DNA from 2 places in the Bacillus sp. N6 genome. Region 1 is predicted to be linked to the other one. Evidence: riboswitches for the same ligand, from Rfam matches in the RefSeq annotation. Region 1 holds a riboswitch; the other holds the start of a gene.
The links. Region 1 has a riboswitch for preQ1 ahead of queC (7-cyano-7-deazaguanine synthase QueC). Riboswitches for the same ligand answer to the same signal wherever they lie in the genome.
Positions count from the first base shown of each region.

Region 1 (4,215 bases):
GTCTGCCCTTGTATATGCTTTACAAAAAAATGAAAGAAACATGACTCCATTTAAAGACCTCCAACTTACGCTTGATCGCACACATAAACGAGAAGCTCCTCAGCAAATGCAACCAACAGAAACTTTAATGAAAAAACAGCAAGGAATTCAATTACTAGAACATTCACGACAAGAACTATTACATGCGCTTCATAGTGTTATAGATGAAAAAGATCTATTTGAAAATGGATTAAAGCATCCTGTTTTTAATGATCTGAATTTGTATCAATGGGTTCAATTTCTTGATTTGCATGAACAAAGACATCTTACGCAATTAAAAGAGGCGAAACATGCAATTTTGCAGCGCTAAAGTGGAAGAAGTGGGAAACCACTTCTTTTTTTGATACGTGCATAGTTTTCTTTCTTATTTTGGAATACTACATGGAGAAAGAAAAGAAGGAGTTGAAAAAATATGTCTAAGAAGAAGCGAGAAGAAGAGCGCGCCTGGAAAGCGCGTAAAGAAAATCAACAACCGCACGGAAAAGTGAAAGCTTTTGCTGAATTAGTTGAAGGAACAGAAAAAACGTGATGATTATTTCATCACGTTTTTTGTATGAGTGGAAAAGTTAATAAAAAGGTTGTACCGATTCCTTTTTCACTTATAATATCAATTTTTCCATTCATAGCTTGAACAACACTGAATACGACCATCATTCCAAGTCCAGTGCCTTTTTCTTTCGTTGAATAGAAAGGCGAGCCAAGACGTTTTACTTGTTCTGAATCCATACCGACTCCTGTATCTTTTATATATAACTGAATATGCTTATGATCAGGAACTAATGTGAAATAAAGATCACCGCCTTTTGGCATAGCCTCAATGCAATTTTTTAAAATATTTAATAAACATTGATTTAGTTTTTGCTTTTCTCCAGCGATAAAAAAAGAAGTGCTTTGCTTTATATAATGAGTACGTACATTTGTTAAATTAGCAAGCGGTGTAATTAACGACAATGCATGTAGTAATTCTTCTTCTAACTGTAATGTTTGTTCTTTTTCAATGCTTGGTTTAGCAAAGGTTAAATAATCTGTAAGAACATGATTTGCTTGTTCAATGCCGTTAATGGCAATGTCGATATATAATTTTCGTTCCTGCTCAGTGCATGTATCTGATTGTAACAGTTGTAAAAACCCTTTTGTTGAAGTTAATGGATTGCGAATTTCATGAGAGATAGACGCTGCCATTTCACCAATTAAATGAAATTTTTCAGCATTTATAAGTTCGTTTTGGAGACGAACTTGAGTTTGTAATATGTGTAGTAAATATAAAATTAGAATCGTACCAAGCATTGAACATAACTCATACACAATAATATGCGGTATATAATCAGTCTTATTTGTAACCTTTGAAAGGAAGAAGGGTATCCAACTAAATCCGTATGTGAGACTGTAGATAATAGCAAGTGTTATTTTTATACGATTAGAAGTTCGATTGAAAAATTTATATGTTAATAGTAGAACAATAAATAGAAGAACAGAACCGATAAGAGATGGGAAAACACCGATCCCACCTAATAATAAGCGATATATGTTTAATACAACTAAGATAGAACCACCAGCAATAGGCCCTCCCGTTAATGTACCGACAATTAATACAATATGGCGCATATCAAATTGAAAACCATTATTTGTTTTTGCTGCAAATGTAATACAGAGTACGGTAGCGAGGCAACAGAGTACAATGAATATAGCTGAATTTAATTTAGGAGAGCGTTTCCCTTTTTGATTCCAAAATAAATGATATACGAGCATTGTAATCAGGATGAATAATATATTTAAAAAGAGATAAATAATAAAGGATTTCAGTGGGATGCCTCCTCTCTTCTTATATTAAATTAATCATACTATAAAATGAAAGAAATGAAATGATAAATAGCGGAAAAATCAGAAATTTTTACGCTAGTATACAATATGTTACAATAAGCTGTGTCAATGAAAGAAGAAATTCCGTGCACCGCGCGGGAGAGGTTCGCGAACTCCCTCTATAAAAAACTATGGAAACAACAATATCCTTAGGTATTGTTTTGTTTTTTTATTGTGACAGTTCAAGAACGTTCTTTCTTCTTATTTATAGTAGAGAAGGAGAATGAGTGAAATGAAAAAAGAAAAAGCAGTTGTTGTTTTTAGTGGAGGACAAGATAGTACGACATGTTTATTTTGGGCAATAGAGCAGTTTGCAGAGGTAGAAGCTGTAACATTTAATTACAATCAACGTCATAAGCTAGAAATTGATTGTGCAGCGGAAATTGCAAAAGAGCTAGGAATAAAGCATACGGTACTAGATATGAGTCTATTAAATCAACTTGCTCCAAATGCGTTAACGAGAACGGATATGGAGATTACACATGAAGAAGGTGAATTGCCATCGACATTTGTAGATGGACGAAATTTACTCTTCCTATCATTTGCTGCTGTATTAGCAAAACAAGTTGGAGCACGTCATATTGTAACAGGTGTATGTGAAACTGATTTCAGTGGTTATCCAGACTGCCGTGACGTGTTTGTGAAATCGTTAAACGTTACTTTAAATTTATCTATGGATTACCCGTTTGTCATTCACACGCCACTTATGTGGATTGATAAAGCTGAAACATGGAAATTATCAGATGAACTTGGAGCATTTGAGTTTGTTCGGGAAAAAACATTAACATGTTATAACGGAATCATTGGTGATGGTTGCGGTGAATGTCCAGCATGTCAACTTCGTAAAGCAGGATTAGATACGTACCTACAGGAACGCGAAGGAGCGAACAACTAATGGATAACTTTTTTGGATTTCGCATCGTAGAGAATTTGCAAAAAATGGACAAGGATATTCAGCGTAAACAACTCAAATACCATAATAAAAGAGTAATGGTCAGCAAGGAATTTACATTTGATGCAGCACACCATTTACACTGTTATGAAGGGAAATGTAAAAACTTACATGGTCACACATATAAAGTTGTATTTGGAATTAGTGGATATGTAAATGAAATAGGTCTTGCAATTGACTTTGGAGATATAAAAGAAATTTGGAAGAATGAAATCGAAATTTATTTAGATCATCGTTATTTAAACGAAACGTTACCTGCAATGAATACGACTGCTGAAAATATGGTCGTTTGGATTTATGAAAAGATGGCAGAAGCACTAACAAAAGAAAATCGAGTGAACGAATATAAAGGAGCTCGCGTTGAATTTGTTCGTCTATTTGAGACGCCGACTAGTTATGCGGAAGTAAGACGGGAGTGGATGCTTGATGAGTAAAATCCCTGTCTTAGAAATATTCGGTCCGACTATTCAAGGTGAAGGAATGGTTGTAGGGCAAAAGACAATGTTTATCCGTACAGCTGGTTGTGATTATAGCTGTGCTTGGTGTGATTCTGCTTTTACGTGGGATGGATCAGCTAAAGATCAAATTAGACAGATGACACCAGAAGATATTTGGGATGAGCTTGTTGCAATTGGAGGAGAAAATTTTTCTCATGTTACGATTTCAGGCGGAAATCCGGCATTACTGAAAAATATTGAGTTTCTTCTTTCAATATTAAAAGAAAATGGAATGCGAACGGCAATTGAAACGCAAGGGAGTAAATGGCAAGATTGGTTACTTCAAATTGATGAGGTAACAATTTCTCCAAAACCACCAAGTTCGACGATGAAAACAGATTTTCAGAAGTTAGATGCTATTATTCAGAAACTAGCAGGAAAAGATATTAGTTTAAAAGTAGTAGTATTCGATGATCATGATTTTGAATATGCAGTTAAGATGCACGAACGTTATCCAGGTGTACCATTTTTCCTGCAAGTAGGAAACGATGATACAAAAACAGTGGATGATGCGATGCTTATTAAAAAATTATTAGATAAGTATGAGTGGCTGATTGATAAAGCTGTAAATTGTAAAGAGATGAATGATGCAAAAGTATTGCCTCAGCTTCATGCGTTAGTATGGGGAAATAAACGCGGCGTATAACGAGAAGGGATGTTTAAAATGACTGGAAGATTAGATGAAGATTTAAAAGATGTAACATTATTAGGAAATCAAAATACAAAATATTTATTTGAATATAGCCCAGAAATATTAGAGGTATTTGATAATAATCATCCAAACCGTGATTATTTTGTAAAATTCAATTGTCCTGAATTTACAAGTTTATGTCCGAAAACAGGACAACCAGATTTTGCAACAATTTA
Region 1 covers NZ_CM127843.1:1,317,452-1,321,666, forward strand. Annotated here, with positions in the region: gene ACUXVC_RS06810 (DinB family protein) at 1-349, shown strand, start outside; gene ACUXVC_RS06815 (DUF6254 family protein) at 452-568, shown strand; gene kinB (sporulation sensor histidine kinase KinB) at 580-1,788, opposite strand; PreQ1 riboswitch class I at 1,995-2,038, shown strand; gene queC (7-cyano-7-deazaguanine synthase QueC) at 2,132-2,794, shown strand; gene queD (6-carboxytetrahydropterin synthase QueD) at 2,794-3,285, shown strand; gene queE (7-carboxy-7-deazaguanine synthase QueE) at 3,278-3,994, shown strand; gene queF (preQ(1) synthase) at 4,013-4,215, shown strand, end outside.

Region 2 (4,215 bases), 240 kb from region 1:
GAAGCACAGGGGTTTATTATGTTTGGACAAGGATATACTGGTGCGTCTGATGGGATTGTGAACGCAGCAATAGAAGCGACAATTAAACATCAATTGCAGTTTGATGGTAGTTATTTCGTTGCGTTATTAGAACGATTGAAAGAGGAAGAAATTACAGATAAAAAAAGCGCTAAGGCTTTTATGCGGAAGTTACAAGCGTAACTTCACGCAGCCTGCGCTTCTTTTTTTGTTTTGGAAGGTAATTCAACAAAAATCATGCCTAGAAAAATACATAGACATCCGATAATAGCAGAAATAGAAAGTTGTTCATTTGCAACGAGAACGCCTGTTAAGGCAGCAAAAACGGGCTCCATTGCGAAAATAATTGCTACTCTCGTTGGAGAAGTGTGTTTTTGTGCCGATGTTTGAATGAAAAAAGCAATAGATGTTGCAAACAGGGCAGTTAGAAAGAGTGCGAATAAAAAGGATTGATTCGTCCATAGTGATACTGAAAATAACTTTTCCCAATCTTCAAACAAGAAAGCGCAAATAGAAGAAAATATACCAACAGCTAATACTTGAGATGTGCTTAATAATAAAGGTGATATTTTTTTAGAAAAGAAGCCGTTAATAAGAATATGGGCAGCGAAAGCGACTGCACAACCGAGAACAAGTATATCTCCTATATTTAATTGGAAAGAATCAGCAGCTGTTAATAAGTACAAACCTGTTGTAGCTACAGCAATACCAAGTACGATGAAAATGGTAGCTTTTTGTTTTAAAAAGATAAATGATAAGATTGGGACCATAACAATGCTTAGCCCAGTTAAGAAACCTGCTTTTGAAGATGTTGTATAGAGTAAGCCAAATGTTTGCAATAAATAACCGACAAATAAGAAAAAACCAACGATTATCCCTGCCGTGCTACTATGTTTTATATCTTGTTTTGAAGTTTTTTGTGAGAAAATAATTTGAACGAATAATAAAATAATTCCAGCGAATAAAAAGCGAATACCATTAAACGTAAATGGACCAACGAAAGACATAGCGTTTTGAACGACAACAAACGTAGCTCCCCAAATAAAAGAGACAAATAATAAAGCAAGAGGAGCAATCCACTCTTTTTTCACACTCATACCCCCGTTAATTTTGTAAGATAGCTTTTCTAGCTAATTCATCAGCTACTTTATTTTGATTACTTGGAATCCACTTAATAAAAAAGAGATCGAAGTTTTTTATGTACTGCAGCGCTTCATCTAAAAGAGGTGCAAATATTTTATTTTTTGCGTATTCCTTTTCAACAGCCCGTTCGACAAGCTGGGAATCTGTACGAAAAGAGACAGTGCTATAATTATGCTCGATGCAATATTTTAATGCTAGAAGTAAAGCGCGGTATTCTGCTTCATGATTGGACATTGTTCCAAGTGGTAATGATAATTGTACAGGCGGCTGAACGCCTTTAATAAACACTCCTGCACCAGAAGGACCAGGATTTCCTTTTGATGCACCATCAATATATACTTCAATCAAAATGAGAAACCTCCAAATTATAAGATTATCCCCTACTTAAATGCTTTTTGAAGTAGGGGATAGAGTAGTTATCCGATTGTGATGCTATAACGACATGTAAATGTTTCATTCGCTTGTAACGATTGAATTCCCTTTTTGTCCTTGAAATCTTTTGCTGGATTTATTTCATCAGCGATTCCATACCAAGGTTCAATACATAAGAAAGGTGCGTTATCCCCTGGTGTCCATACGCCGACAAATGGGAAGCCATCAAATTCTACTTTTACAAATTTATTATGTTTATGAGAACGAATCGAAATTTCATTCGTATTCATATTTTCAAAAATAAGCGCATCATTTTTGAATAAATCATATGTAAGTGGCAATTCAGTTGTATTTTCAGCGATTAATTGCTTTTTGTTTGAAAGATAAGGTCCTTCTAATACGCTTGTTTCTAAGCGTTCCGAACCATTAAACGATAAATGATAATCTGTAAATGATTCACCATCCAATAAAGGGAAGTTGAAGCCAGGATGTGCTCCGATTGAGAAGAACATCTCTTTTGAAGTAGGATTGTTTACTTCATATGTTACATGAACGATTTGTCCATCTAGCTCATAAGAAACGAGTAGTTCGAATTCGTATGGGTATTTTTTTAATGTTTCTTCATTACTAGTAACGATATAAGTGATTTTTGTTTCGCTTTGTTCTTTCACAGAGAAAGTAAGATCACGAGCGAAACCGTGTTGTGTTAATGAATATGATTTACCGTCTACGTAGTATGTATTATCTACTAATCGGCCGACAATTGGGAACAAAATTGGTGCACGGCGTCCCCAATAAGTAGAATCACCTTGCCATAAATATTCTGTGTTGTCTTCTTTTAAGCGAACGCTCTGTAATTCTGCACCTTTGTCAGAAATGGAAACGATCACTTTTTCATTTTGAATTGTTGCTGTCATGAAGTGAAACCTCCTAAATCTTTCATATGTTTCATTATACGTTGTCTAAAAGGAAAAAGGTAGTTTATGATAGGAATCTATTGACGAAAGAGGGGCTAAGACGTAAAATATAATCTTGTTGCTTAAAAAACGAATAACGTGGTTCGAAACCATCCCACGTAAAAAAACTAAGGAGATTTTGTCATGAATATTAGAACTTTAGTCGGTAATGGTATTTTAGCGGCATTATATATTGCTGTTTCTATGCTTATTCAGCCATTTGGCTTTACGAATGTACAATTTCGTATTTCAGAGATGTTTAATCATCTCGTTGTATTTAACAAGAAAGCAATTTACGGAATTGTATTAGGTGTATTTTTAACGAATCTCTTGTTCTCACCTATGATCGCTTATGATTTAGTATTTGGAGTAGGTCAATCTATTCTTGCATTAGTTGCAACGATTATTTCTATGCGATTTATTAAAGGTGTTTGGGCTCGTATGATTTTTAATACAGTTATCTTTACGATTACAATGTTTATGATTGCAATTGAACTTCATCTTGCATTGGGTTTACCATTTATGTTGTCTTGGTTAACTTGTGCAATCGGTGAATTTGTTGTCATGGCGATCGGTATGCCTGTAATGTACTGGATTAATAAGCGAGTACAATTTGAAAGATTTATGTAATAGATGAAAGAGCTATTCCTATAGGGATAGCTCTTTTTGTATGTAATCATATTGAATATAATGCTGTGACTCTAGATAAAATATAATAAAATAAAGTGAGGCTTCAATTAGCCGGATATATATAAGAAGTCTTACATAAGGGGAATGTAGTATGAAATATAAAATTCATTGGTTGTATAAAACGAAGCGTGGATTGCAGACGGAATTAACAACAGAGTATATGAACATAGAAGAAGTACTTCAATTTGCAGAGGATTTTGAGAAAACAGGAAGAGCTAAGGAACTTTTATTTTACGATGAAATGGACGCAGAATGGTCATTAAAAGAGATGAAAAAGTTAAGTAAGCAAGTAGAGGAAGAGCCCCAAGAAATACTCGTTTATTTTGATGGGGGGTATGATGTGCAAACGAAAGAAGCTGGCGTTGGTATATGTGTGTATTATAAAAAAGGAAATACAAACTACCGCATTCGCCGCAATGCATATATAGAAGGTATATATGATAATAATGAAGCGGAATATGCATCATTATTATACGGTATGAATATACTCGAGGAACTAGGGATTAAGTATGAAGCAGTTACACTTCGCGGAGACTCACAAGTGGTACTGCAGCAATTAGCCGGAGAATGGCCTTGTTACGATGAACATTTAAATCATTATTTAGATCAAATTGAACAAAAGGCGAAGCAAATGAAATTAAAACTTGTATGTGAGCCGATATCTAGAAAACAAAATAAAGAAGCACATCAATTAGCAACGCAAGCATTAGAAGGAACAGTTATTGATAGTCATAAAGAAATAACCGAATAGAGAGGTGCAAAGGTGGATAAAAAGCAACTCATTACAGAGGTAAATGACTTATTAGAAACGTATTGTGAAGGATGTTTCTTGCGAGAACATAATCGAAAGACAAATAGTAAGTATTATGCTCATTCATTTTGTATAAGGCAATGTACAGTTGGAGAAACATTGAAAAAGTATGGAGAACAGTTGTCATAAAAAAACATCCAGAGAAAATTCTCTGGATGTTTTTTTAGTGCTTTGCTTCGTTTAATTGCTGCTCGCATTTGCTTAGTTTCTTTTCCTCGTTCATTA
Region 2 covers NZ_CM127843.1:1,556,880-1,561,094, forward strand. Annotated here, with positions in the region: gene ACUXVC_RS08080 (DUF6123 family protein) at 1-201, shown strand, start outside; gene ACUXVC_RS08085 (DMT family transporter) at 204-1,109, opposite strand; gene ACUXVC_RS08090 (reverse transcriptase-like protein) at 1,123-1,509, opposite strand; gene ACUXVC_RS08095 (aldose 1-epimerase family protein) at 1,578-2,450, opposite strand; PreQ1 riboswitch class I at 2,583-2,627, shown strand; gene ACUXVC_RS08100 (QueT transporter family protein) at 2,634-3,119, shown strand; gene ACUXVC_RS08105 (ribonuclease H family protein) at 3,271-3,930, shown strand; gene ACUXVC_RS08110 (zinc-finger domain-containing protein) at 3,943-4,119, shown strand; gene ACUXVC_RS08115 (DUF2564 family protein) at 4,154-4,215, opposite strand, start outside.
Region 2: it holds a riboswitch for preQ1, as region 1 does, so the genes downstream of both, ACUXVC_RS08100 (QueT transporter family protein) here and queC (7-cyano-7-deazaguanine synthase QueC) in region 1, are expected to answer to the same signal.